DNA from 4 places in the Halobacillus salinarum genome. Region 2 is predicted to be linked to each of the others. Evidence: riboswitches for the same ligand, from Rfam matches in the RefSeq annotation. Region 2 holds a riboswitch; each other region holds the start of a gene.
The links. A riboswitch is a leader RNA that binds a small molecule or an ion and turns the genes downstream of it on or off. The one in region 2 is predicted to bind cobalamin.
Positions count from the first base shown of each region.

Region 1 (2,200 bases), 860 kb from region 2:
GTTCACTGTACATCATTAATGATTGATCAAAAAAATCTGCATCCGTCGGTGTAGGCATTTGACCGGTGATCATGTACAGAAAATTTGTACTGAATGGGAGTTCTTGTTTAGGGTCTACAGCTGGTTCATCATGAAGAATGTGATAGCTGTTTGCTACGACGTTGGGGATTTTTGCTAACAGACGGACGGCGGTTTGGCTAATTTCCTCTTCTTTTCGCGCTTCTAATTGCTTATCGTAGCCTGCAAGGGCAGAAATACCAGTTCGTAGTGCATCCATCGGGTGAGTTTCTTTCGGCAGCTGTTTAAACAACTGGAAGAAACCATCTGGTAGATCATATTCCGTTCTTAATGCCATCTCCAATGAAGAGCGTTCGCTGTTAGAAGGAAGTTCACCTCGTAATAACAGCTGAACGAGATCGAGATACTGCGTTTTTTCGGCAAGCTCAATTAGTTCATATCCACGTATAACGATTTCTTCAGCGTCCACATCCAAATAAGAAAGCTTTGTTACGGCTGCGACCACTCCATCTAGTCCGGGTTTATAGACCGTTTGCTCAGGCATAAGGACCCTCCTTTTATAGTAAACGCTTTCAAAAAATTAAATTGCCGGGGGCTTTCCGGCCAATTCTTCAAAGACAAGGGCGTAGGCTGTTTCTAAATTTTTCAGCTCATGATCACGGTTTTCTAGTTCCGTGATTTCTTGTTTCCATTGGTCATAAGTTTCTCTGAGGGAGCAGGATCCAGAAGAAAACAGGTGATTCATAACACATGAGCTTAGTCGGTTTACGTAGTACTCGGTTGATTTCGTCAAAAGAACACCTCTAGTCGAAATAGAAATAAGGCAATAAAAAAACAACTTCCTGAGAAAGTTGTTAAGTTGCGTTCGTTCATCTGGATAGAGCAGGGCATAAGGAAACAGACCTTGCCATACTCTTACCACTCGCACTTAACACCTCCTATCCTCGTAGGTTTAGATGTTCGCTGAAACAGGCAGGTCTCCTGGCTTAATGATCATCACTCCCTGGAACCTTCCCAATCTATGAAACAAGCTTAGATCAGTGGATTTTCCAGTTCGCTCCCATATACAGTTGCGGGACAGCATCGGATTTTCACCGATTTCCCTATTAAGCAAATAAACTTTAAGCTTATCTGCACCTGAATCTGAAACGTATTCAGTTTTACTTCTTCAATATATCAAATGTTTTGAAAGTAAACAATGATTTCTCGAATCATGAAAGGGGTATTAAATCTGATCCATGGAGGGAAGGGCGTCGTGAACGGCTTACTTGAGCATGACCAGTGTAACAAGGGCCTTGGAGTGTATAATGAAAAGTTCTGTGGAAAACAGAGAACAAGGATTATCCTTGGAAAGGAAAAACTTTGCTGAGCTTTTCTCTACTATCGATGCAAAGGAAGGTATTAACGCCTTTATTGATAAGCGGAAACCTGAGTTCATTCACTCGTAGGAGGGGTTATATGTATTATCAAGTATTATTCTCGCAGCAGGAAAATGGGGTAGCATCCATTACGTTAAACAGACAGGAAGCTCTCCATTCGCTCAATGATCAAATGCTGGATGCGATTGGTAAGCAGCTCATGGAATGGGAACGAAATGACCAGGTTAAACTGATTGTTCTTAAGGGAGCAGGAACGAAGGGATTATGTGCGGGTGGAGATATTAAAACACTCTATAAAGCCAGAAGTAGTCAAGAAGCAATGGAGAAGGCCGTACAGTTTTTCCAAAGGGAGTATGAGGTGGATGAGTTAGTCTATTCATATAGTAAGCCTATTATTGCCTGTCTGGATGGCATTGTTATGGGCGGAGGAGTTGGGCTCAGCTATGGGGCAGATTACCGGATTGTCACGGAAAAAACCAAGTGGGCTATGCCCGAAATGAACATTGGCTTTTTCCCAGATGTAGGGGCAGCCTATTTTCTGAATCGTGCTCCAGGTTACACAGGACGCTACTTGGCTTTGACTGCTTCAATCTTAAAAGCTGAAGATGTTATCTACAGCCGGGCTGCAGATGACTATATGACTAGAGATACTTTGGAAAAATTTCTTGCTTATTTAGAAGAAATCGATTGGCACCAGCTTTCAGTAGACGACACATTACAAAAGGCTGTGGAACAATTTGCAGCGAAGCCACCTCAACCTAGCCAGTTAAAAGACGTGCAGGAGGAAATCGACCTTCACTTCT
Region 1 is NZ_CP095073.1:1,457,334-1,459,533, forward strand. Features, by position in the region: gene mmgD (citrate synthase) at 1-562, opposite strand, end outside; gene MUN89_RS07415 (hypothetical protein) at 599-946, opposite strand; cobalamin riboswitch at 973-1,174, opposite strand; gene MUN89_RS07420 (enoyl-CoA hydratase/isomerase family protein) at 1,477-2,200, shown strand, end outside.
Region 1: another riboswitch for cobalamin. It lies ahead of MUN89_RS07415 (hypothetical protein); the one in region 2 lies ahead of MUN89_RS11865 (DUF4430 domain-containing protein).

Region 2 (2,200 bases):
TCACTTGAGATAGAGAATATAGAATGGGACCCATTTATGCAGAAGATTATTCGTAAATTCCAAGTGGTCGCGCAGGAGAGGAACGTGCTTCTTGAAGCCAAGCAATGGAATGCATCGTCCTGGTTTGCTTTTGACGCAGATCGAATTGAACAAGTATTGACAAATCTAGTTGATAATGCCATCCGCCATACAGATCCTGGTGGAAAAGTGGAAGTGATTACTGAAGACTCCGAGAATGAATGGACTGTTTCAGTCATTGATTCGGGATCAGGAATAGCTGAGGAGGATCTTCCTTTTGTGTTTGAACGATTTTATAAAGCTGACAAATCTAGAAAAAGAATGCCAGGTCAAGAAAAGAAAGGCATCGGTTTAGGATTGGCCATTGCCAAAAACATCGTTGAAGCTCATAATGGTACAATTCAAGTTCATAGTAAAAAAGAAGAGGGTACGACCTTCACATTCAGAATTCCAAAGAGTTTCAACGATTAGCAGTTTGAGTTGCGCACTTTAGTGTTTTAGGTTAATCTATTTAATGAATTGAATAATGGATAAAGGTGTAATATCTTAATAGGGAATCTGGTGAAAGACCAGAACTGTCCTCGCAACTGTAAATGGCGACGAACGAGTAAATCCACTGTGTACATTTTCACGGGAAGGGGCTCTAGTAGAATGACCCATAAGTCAGTAGACCTGCCTTAGTCCACCGTTTCCAAGCTTCGGGGATTGAGCGTATGGGACAGCCTGGTTGGATGTTTTGACCCCCTTCCTGGTATGTCTTAAACCTGCCTCATGAGGCAGGTTTTTTATTGTGCTTCCCCCTAATATTCATTGGAAGCTGACTAACTAAAAGGAGAGGGAAAAAGATGAAGAAGTTGTATTCACTGTTCCTAGCAGCCATTCTAACCGCAGGAGTGCTAGCAGGTTGTCAATCGCAAGATGAAGCTGAACAAGCGGGCTCCTCAACGGAAGAAAAACAGGAAGTAAGTGTCCATGTCACTATTTCAACAAATAACGGGGAAAAAGAACTAGCTGATAAAGAACTGTCAGTAGAAGAAGGCAAGACGCTTATGGAAATGATGAAAAATAAGTTTGAAGTGAAGGAATCTGATGGATACATCACAGGGATCGAAGGAGTTACTGCTGATGAGAGCAAAAAACAAGCCTGGATGTACACAGTGAATGGAGAAGAAGCAACGGTTGGTGCGAGCGAATATGAATTGAAATCCGGAGACGAAGTTGTATTTGACATGCACAAGTGGGAATGATGGGGTATGAATACATATAAACTGACGCTCATTGCTATGCTTAGCGCGCTGGCAGTCGCAGGCAGGCTGGTCATGGCTAATGTTCCGAATGTGCAGCCTGTGACGGCTATCATTATTTTATCCGGCTTCTGGCTTGGTCCAATTTCCGGAATAGCGATGGCGGTTCTAACAACCCTGCTTTCAAATGTCCTGCTCGGGATGGGGTATTGGACGATTTGGCAGATTACCGCTTGGGGTATGATTGGTTTGATAGCAGGTTTGCTCGGAAAATTCTTTAAAGATATTCCGATATGGGGACTAGCTTTGTATGGCTTTTTCAGTGGACTATTCTATGGCTTCATTATATCGATTACAATGAAAGCAGCTGGCCAGCCATTTTGGGGGTATTATTTGGCAGGCTTGCCATTTGATTTGAACCACGCTGCTTCCAATCTCGTTTTTATACTTGTATTATCGCCAGTGCTCAGCCGATTATTCCAGCAATATCGAAACAAGCACGCCATAACAAGAGTGTAGAAATAATGAAAAGCCTGAAGAGCCTTCTTGGCTCTGAAGGCTGTTTTTTTGTATACTTTGATAAAATTAGAAAAAACGTACATATCTTTGCAACTTGTGCGATCCATATTATGATGGATGTAACTTTCTTTTACATAAAACGACTATTAAAGAGAGCGGAGGGAAAGCAGTGGATGAGATCTTTGAGCAGTTCTATGAAAAATATCATCAGGATTTATTTCAATTTGTAGCTTACATGGTCAAAGATCGGCAAGTCGCTGAGGATCTTGTTCAAGAAGTCTATGTGAAGCTGATACGCTCTTTTCATACTTACGATGGAAGGAGCAGTGAGAAAACGTGGCTGTTTTCCATCGCTCGTCACGTTACAGTCGATTACTTTAGAAAGCAAAGCAGAAAAAGAAAAAGAATCTTTGATTATT
Region 2 is NZ_CP095073.1:2,314,888-2,317,087, forward strand. Features, by position in the region: gene MUN89_RS11860 (ATP-binding protein) at 1-489, shown strand, start outside; cobalamin riboswitch at 536-712, shown strand; gene MUN89_RS11865 (DUF4430 domain-containing protein) at 864-1,265, shown strand; gene MUN89_RS11870 (ECF transporter S component) at 1,272-1,781, shown strand; gene MUN89_RS11875 (RNA polymerase sigma factor SigX) at 1,951-2,200, shown strand, end outside.

Region 3 (2,200 bases), 1.9 Mb from region 2:
GGTGGTTAACGCATTGCTGGTACCGTTCACGGAAGGTGCCGTTTCCGCGTGCTTCATCATAAGAGTCTTCCAAGGAAAAACCCATGATCTTCCTGACTTCGTGTGGATCAAACAGATACCAGTCCTCGCGTTTTTCCACTGCTTCCATAAATAGATCAGGAATGCTGACTCCTGTGAATAAATCGTGAGTTCGTTGACGTTCATCTCCATTGTTAAGGCGGCTTTCTAGGAATGGGAAGATATCTTTATGCCAGATATCCAGATAAACAGCAACTGCTCCCTGGCGTTGCCCGAGCTGGTCTACGCTTACCGCGGTGTTGTTCAATTGCTTCATCCACGGCAGGACACCAGAGGAAACTCCTTTAAATCCCCGGATGTCGCTTCCGCGGCTTCGGATTTTTCCTAAATACACGCCGATTCCGCCCCCGTGTTTACTTAAATTAGCGATATCTGTGTTCGTATCGTATATGGACTGCAGACTGTCGTCGACGGTATCAATGAAGCAGGAGCTTAATTGACCGTATCTTTTCCCTGCGTTGGCAAGTGTTGGGGTAGCCACAGTCATGTAAAGGTGACTAAGAGCCCAGTAGGCTTCTTTGATAAGGGATATTCGTTTATCCGTTGATTCCTCTGCCATGATCATCATGGCAATAATAAGGAACCTTTCCTGGGGAAGTTCGAATATACGTCCGTCTTTCGCTCGTGCAAGATAGCGGTCGCCTAGTGTTTTTAATCCGATGTAGGTAAACTTTTCGTCGCGTTCTGGTGCAATAATTTTTTCCAGCTCATCTATTTCCTGTTCTGTATAATAATGAAGGATTTTATCGTTGTAGATTCCTTCACTTATAAGCGTATGAATAAGGGAGGAGAATCCTTTGTATGCTTCAGGCTGGCCACGATTGGCTGTTGCTTCTTGATACATCTGCTCCAAGTGGATGCTGCTAGCTAGAAACGTCCAATTTGGTTCTGTTTCATCAATTTCTGCTAAACACTCTAGAATTAAGGCCTGATACTGAGCGCGTTCCTCCATGCTCTCTAACCCCATGTCCGGGAGTTTCTTTGCAATTCTGCCCAAGTCCAATGAAGGGAAACGGGGCTGCTGGTTGGATAACCACTTGTTCCATGTTTTGTCTAAAGTTACGTTCATTCCTACCTCTCCTTTTATCCCTATAATAATTGCGGACATAAAAAAATCCGCTCTGGCATGAGCGGATGAAACCATGAAATAATTACTGAAACACTGTAAAGTACAGGTTTAGATTATTCCATCGCTTCATCTTCTCAATCCCCGAAGAAGGTGAAACTTCAGCGAGTAAAGACAGGTCTCCTGGCTGTCGTTCGAATCTACTCTGGGCCTTCCCGTGAATTTCACAGTGGCTAGTCCATTTCGCGAACGAGTACAGTTGCGGGGGCAGCTCCGGATTAGAACCGGATTCCCTATTAAGCCGTAGTGGCATCTTTTCATCGCTAATACTATATATAGTGTTATTAGTTGTTTTTAGTTAGCTTATCTTGTGTTTTATCATATCGAAGATTGTAAGAGGAAGCAACTATTTATTTAGATTATGGAGGTTTTTTTAATGGACTATAGAAGAAAAAGAGGGGAAGGGCAGGAGTTCGCAGCCTTATGATCTTTTGAAAAAAATAAAAGAAGGAGATTGAATATGGGAAATACATTTAACTGGCATAGAGAAGCAGAAAAACAATGGGACGGGCGAGCGGGGTTTTGGAGTTCGCGAAGTGAATACATGTGGGCGGAAGGCAGCAGAAAATCAATCATTCCCTTTCTGAAAGAATATTTGCCAGCCGGGAGTGAAGTGGCTGATCTGGGTTGCGGAGATGGGTTCGGCTCACAACTGCTTCACCAGGAAGGGTACCGCGTTTGTGGTGTAGACCTTTCAAAAGACATGATTGAAATAGCTAAGGAACGCATGGAACCAGCGAAACTGGAGTTTATTCAGGGAGACATTACGGCCCTCCCTTTTGAAGCTGACCGGTTTGACGGGATCATGGCCATTAATTGTTTAGAGTGGATTGAAGTTCCTGTCAAAGGGCTCGAGGAGATGAAGAGGATACTCAAACCGGGAGGAAAGTTATGCGTCGGCATCTTAGGACCTACAGCGAAACCGCGTATGAATAGTTATCCGAGACTTTATGGGGAAGAAGTCATATGCAATACTATGATGCCATGGGAGCTGAA
Region 3 is NZ_CP095073.1:7,275-9,474, reverse strand. Features, by position in the region: gene MUN89_RS00045 (ribonucleoside-diphosphate reductase subunit alpha) at 1-1,147, opposite strand, end outside; cobalamin riboswitch at 1,302-1,476, opposite strand; gene MUN89_RS00040 (class I SAM-dependent methyltransferase) at 1,665-2,200, shown strand, end outside.
Region 3: another riboswitch for cobalamin. It lies ahead of MUN89_RS00045 (ribonucleoside-diphosphate reductase subunit alpha); the one in region 2 lies ahead of MUN89_RS11865 (DUF4430 domain-containing protein).

Region 4 (2,200 bases), 780 kb from region 2:
AGCTTGCGTCCAGGAGTTCTCGTATTCCAATCGGACACTTCCTGTTTGACGTCTCCGCGGTTCCGTTCTTCTGACTGCTTTAAGGCGTCCAATTGCCGCCATTGATCGTCTATCACCGGTTCGATGCTTGCTTTTCCTTCATTCAGTCCCTTGGTAAGTATGGTTACTTCCTCAAGCTTTTCATCGGCAAAGGCAAGAGCTCCCTTTAATAACGGCGGCAGGGAATCTTCCGTTTCAATAGTAACTGGGGTATGGAGCAAGCTGCAGGAAGGCTGAATAATCAGCTGGTCTGAATCAACACATTCAGCAAGCTTCTCTAAGTATTCGAATCGATCGTTTAAATCAGCCTTCCACACGTTGCGTCCATCGATCATGCCTGCCGCTAACACTTTCTCTTTAGGAAATCCAAATTTTTTCAATTGGGCAAAGTTCGCGCCTTCATCGTGCACAAAGTCGAAACCAATGCCATCGACCGGGAGATTGATGATTTCTTCGTAGCGGTCAACCGCTTCAAAATAGGATTGCAGCAGAAGTTTGACATTGGAAAGCCCACTTGTTATTTCGTGATACACTTCTTTCAAAAGCTCGACTTCCTCGTCAGAAATGGACGTGCTTACTACAGGTTCATCCACCTGAATCCATTCAGCCCCTGCTTCTTCCAAATCTTTAAAGACTTGCATATAGTGAGGAATCAATTGACGCACACAGCTTGCGAAATCGTTTTCTTGATAGCCTTTAGCGAGCTTAACTAAAGTTAAAGGACCTAGGATGACCGGCTTTGTTTTTACATGAAGCTCATTTTTTGCTTCTAAAAAGTAATCAAGCAGCTGGTTATGAGCGACTCGTGGAGCAAAATGGTCTATTTCAGGAACAATATAATGGTAATTGGTATTGAACCATTTCGTCATTTCACACGCTACCGCTTCTTTGCTGCCACGGGCCATGGCAAAATACGTCGCCAAGTCGTCCGTTCCCGTTTCGCTTTTGAATCGGTCTGGAATCAGCCCGAACATGAACGCCGTATCAAGAACGTGATCATACAAGCTGAAATCTCCAACGGGAATGAGATCAATGCCTTTTTCCTTCTGCTTGTTAATGTGAGAAAATCGCTGTTCTTTCATTTCTGTCAAAAGCTCATTTTCTGAAAGTGAACCTTCCCAAAATGCCTCTAACGCTTTTTTCCATTCACGTCTTTCACCAATACGTGGATAACCAAGAGATGAACTCCTCCATTGTTTCATTCCATATGCCTCCATTCTGTTTCAAGCAAGTGAATAAATGATAAAAAAATCTTAAGCATAAAAAAATCTCTCTTCGCAAAGAGAGATTGTTATGAAAAAGGCCTGATCATGCACAGACCTGTCCTGTTTTCACAACACCTCCCTATCCTCGTAGGTTTAGTGACCAACACCAACAGGCAGGTCTCCTGACTTATGATCATCACTTCCTGCGCCTTCCCATCGAGATCGACAGTGACGTGTTGCAGGCAGCTCCCATATACAGTGGCGGGACCGTGCCGGATTTGCACCGGCTTCCCTTTTAAGCTGTTTACAGCAAGATCAACAGCACCTTTGGTTATTCCTATTTACGCGCTGCTAATAAAAAACCTCCCTATCAGCTGTGATAGAGAGGTTTATGCTTCCGCGCGCCTCTCATTTTTCAGAGTGAAAAACACTCTGCAGGATTTAGCACCAGTCCAGCTTAACGCTGGCAGGTTGCCGGGCTTCACAGGGCCAGTCCCTCCGCCGCTCTTAATAAGAGATGATTTTAATGGATTAAAGGAATACTAGCATTTAATCCTTTCCTTGTCAATTGAGGTTTGCCTTTAAAGGCAGGCTGACGGAAAAAGTAGATCCTTGATCAATCGCACTTGTCACACGTACACTTCCTCCATGGGCCTCAACAATGGATTTCGTAATGGAAAGCCCCAGCCCTGCCCCGCCATATTTTCTCGTTCGGGATTCTTCCACACGGAAAAACCGGTCAAAAATATGGTCAAGGTTGTTTTCGCTGATTCCAGGTCCATTATCCTGCACTTTTAATTCAGCACGACCGCGGACAGGCGATAGAGAAACGGTAATCTTCCCTTGGGCATCGTCCGTATGCTGAACAGCATTATGGAAAAGATTCAGCAAAACTTGTTTCATTTTATCTGCATCCATGTTTACATAGACGTCCTCTTTGACTTGGAAGTCAACAT
Region 4 is NZ_CP095073.1:1,536,297-1,538,496, reverse strand. Features, by position in the region: gene metE (5-methyltetrahydropteroyltriglutamate--homocysteine S-methyltransferase) at 1-1,241, opposite strand, end outside; cobalamin riboswitch at 1,400-1,588, opposite strand; SAM riboswitch class I at 1,650-1,761, opposite strand; gene MUN89_RS07815 (sensor histidine kinase) at 1,809-2,200, opposite strand, start outside.
Region 4: another riboswitch for cobalamin. It lies ahead of metE (5-methyltetrahydropteroyltriglutamate--homocysteine S-methyltransferase); the one in region 2 lies ahead of MUN89_RS11865 (DUF4430 domain-containing protein).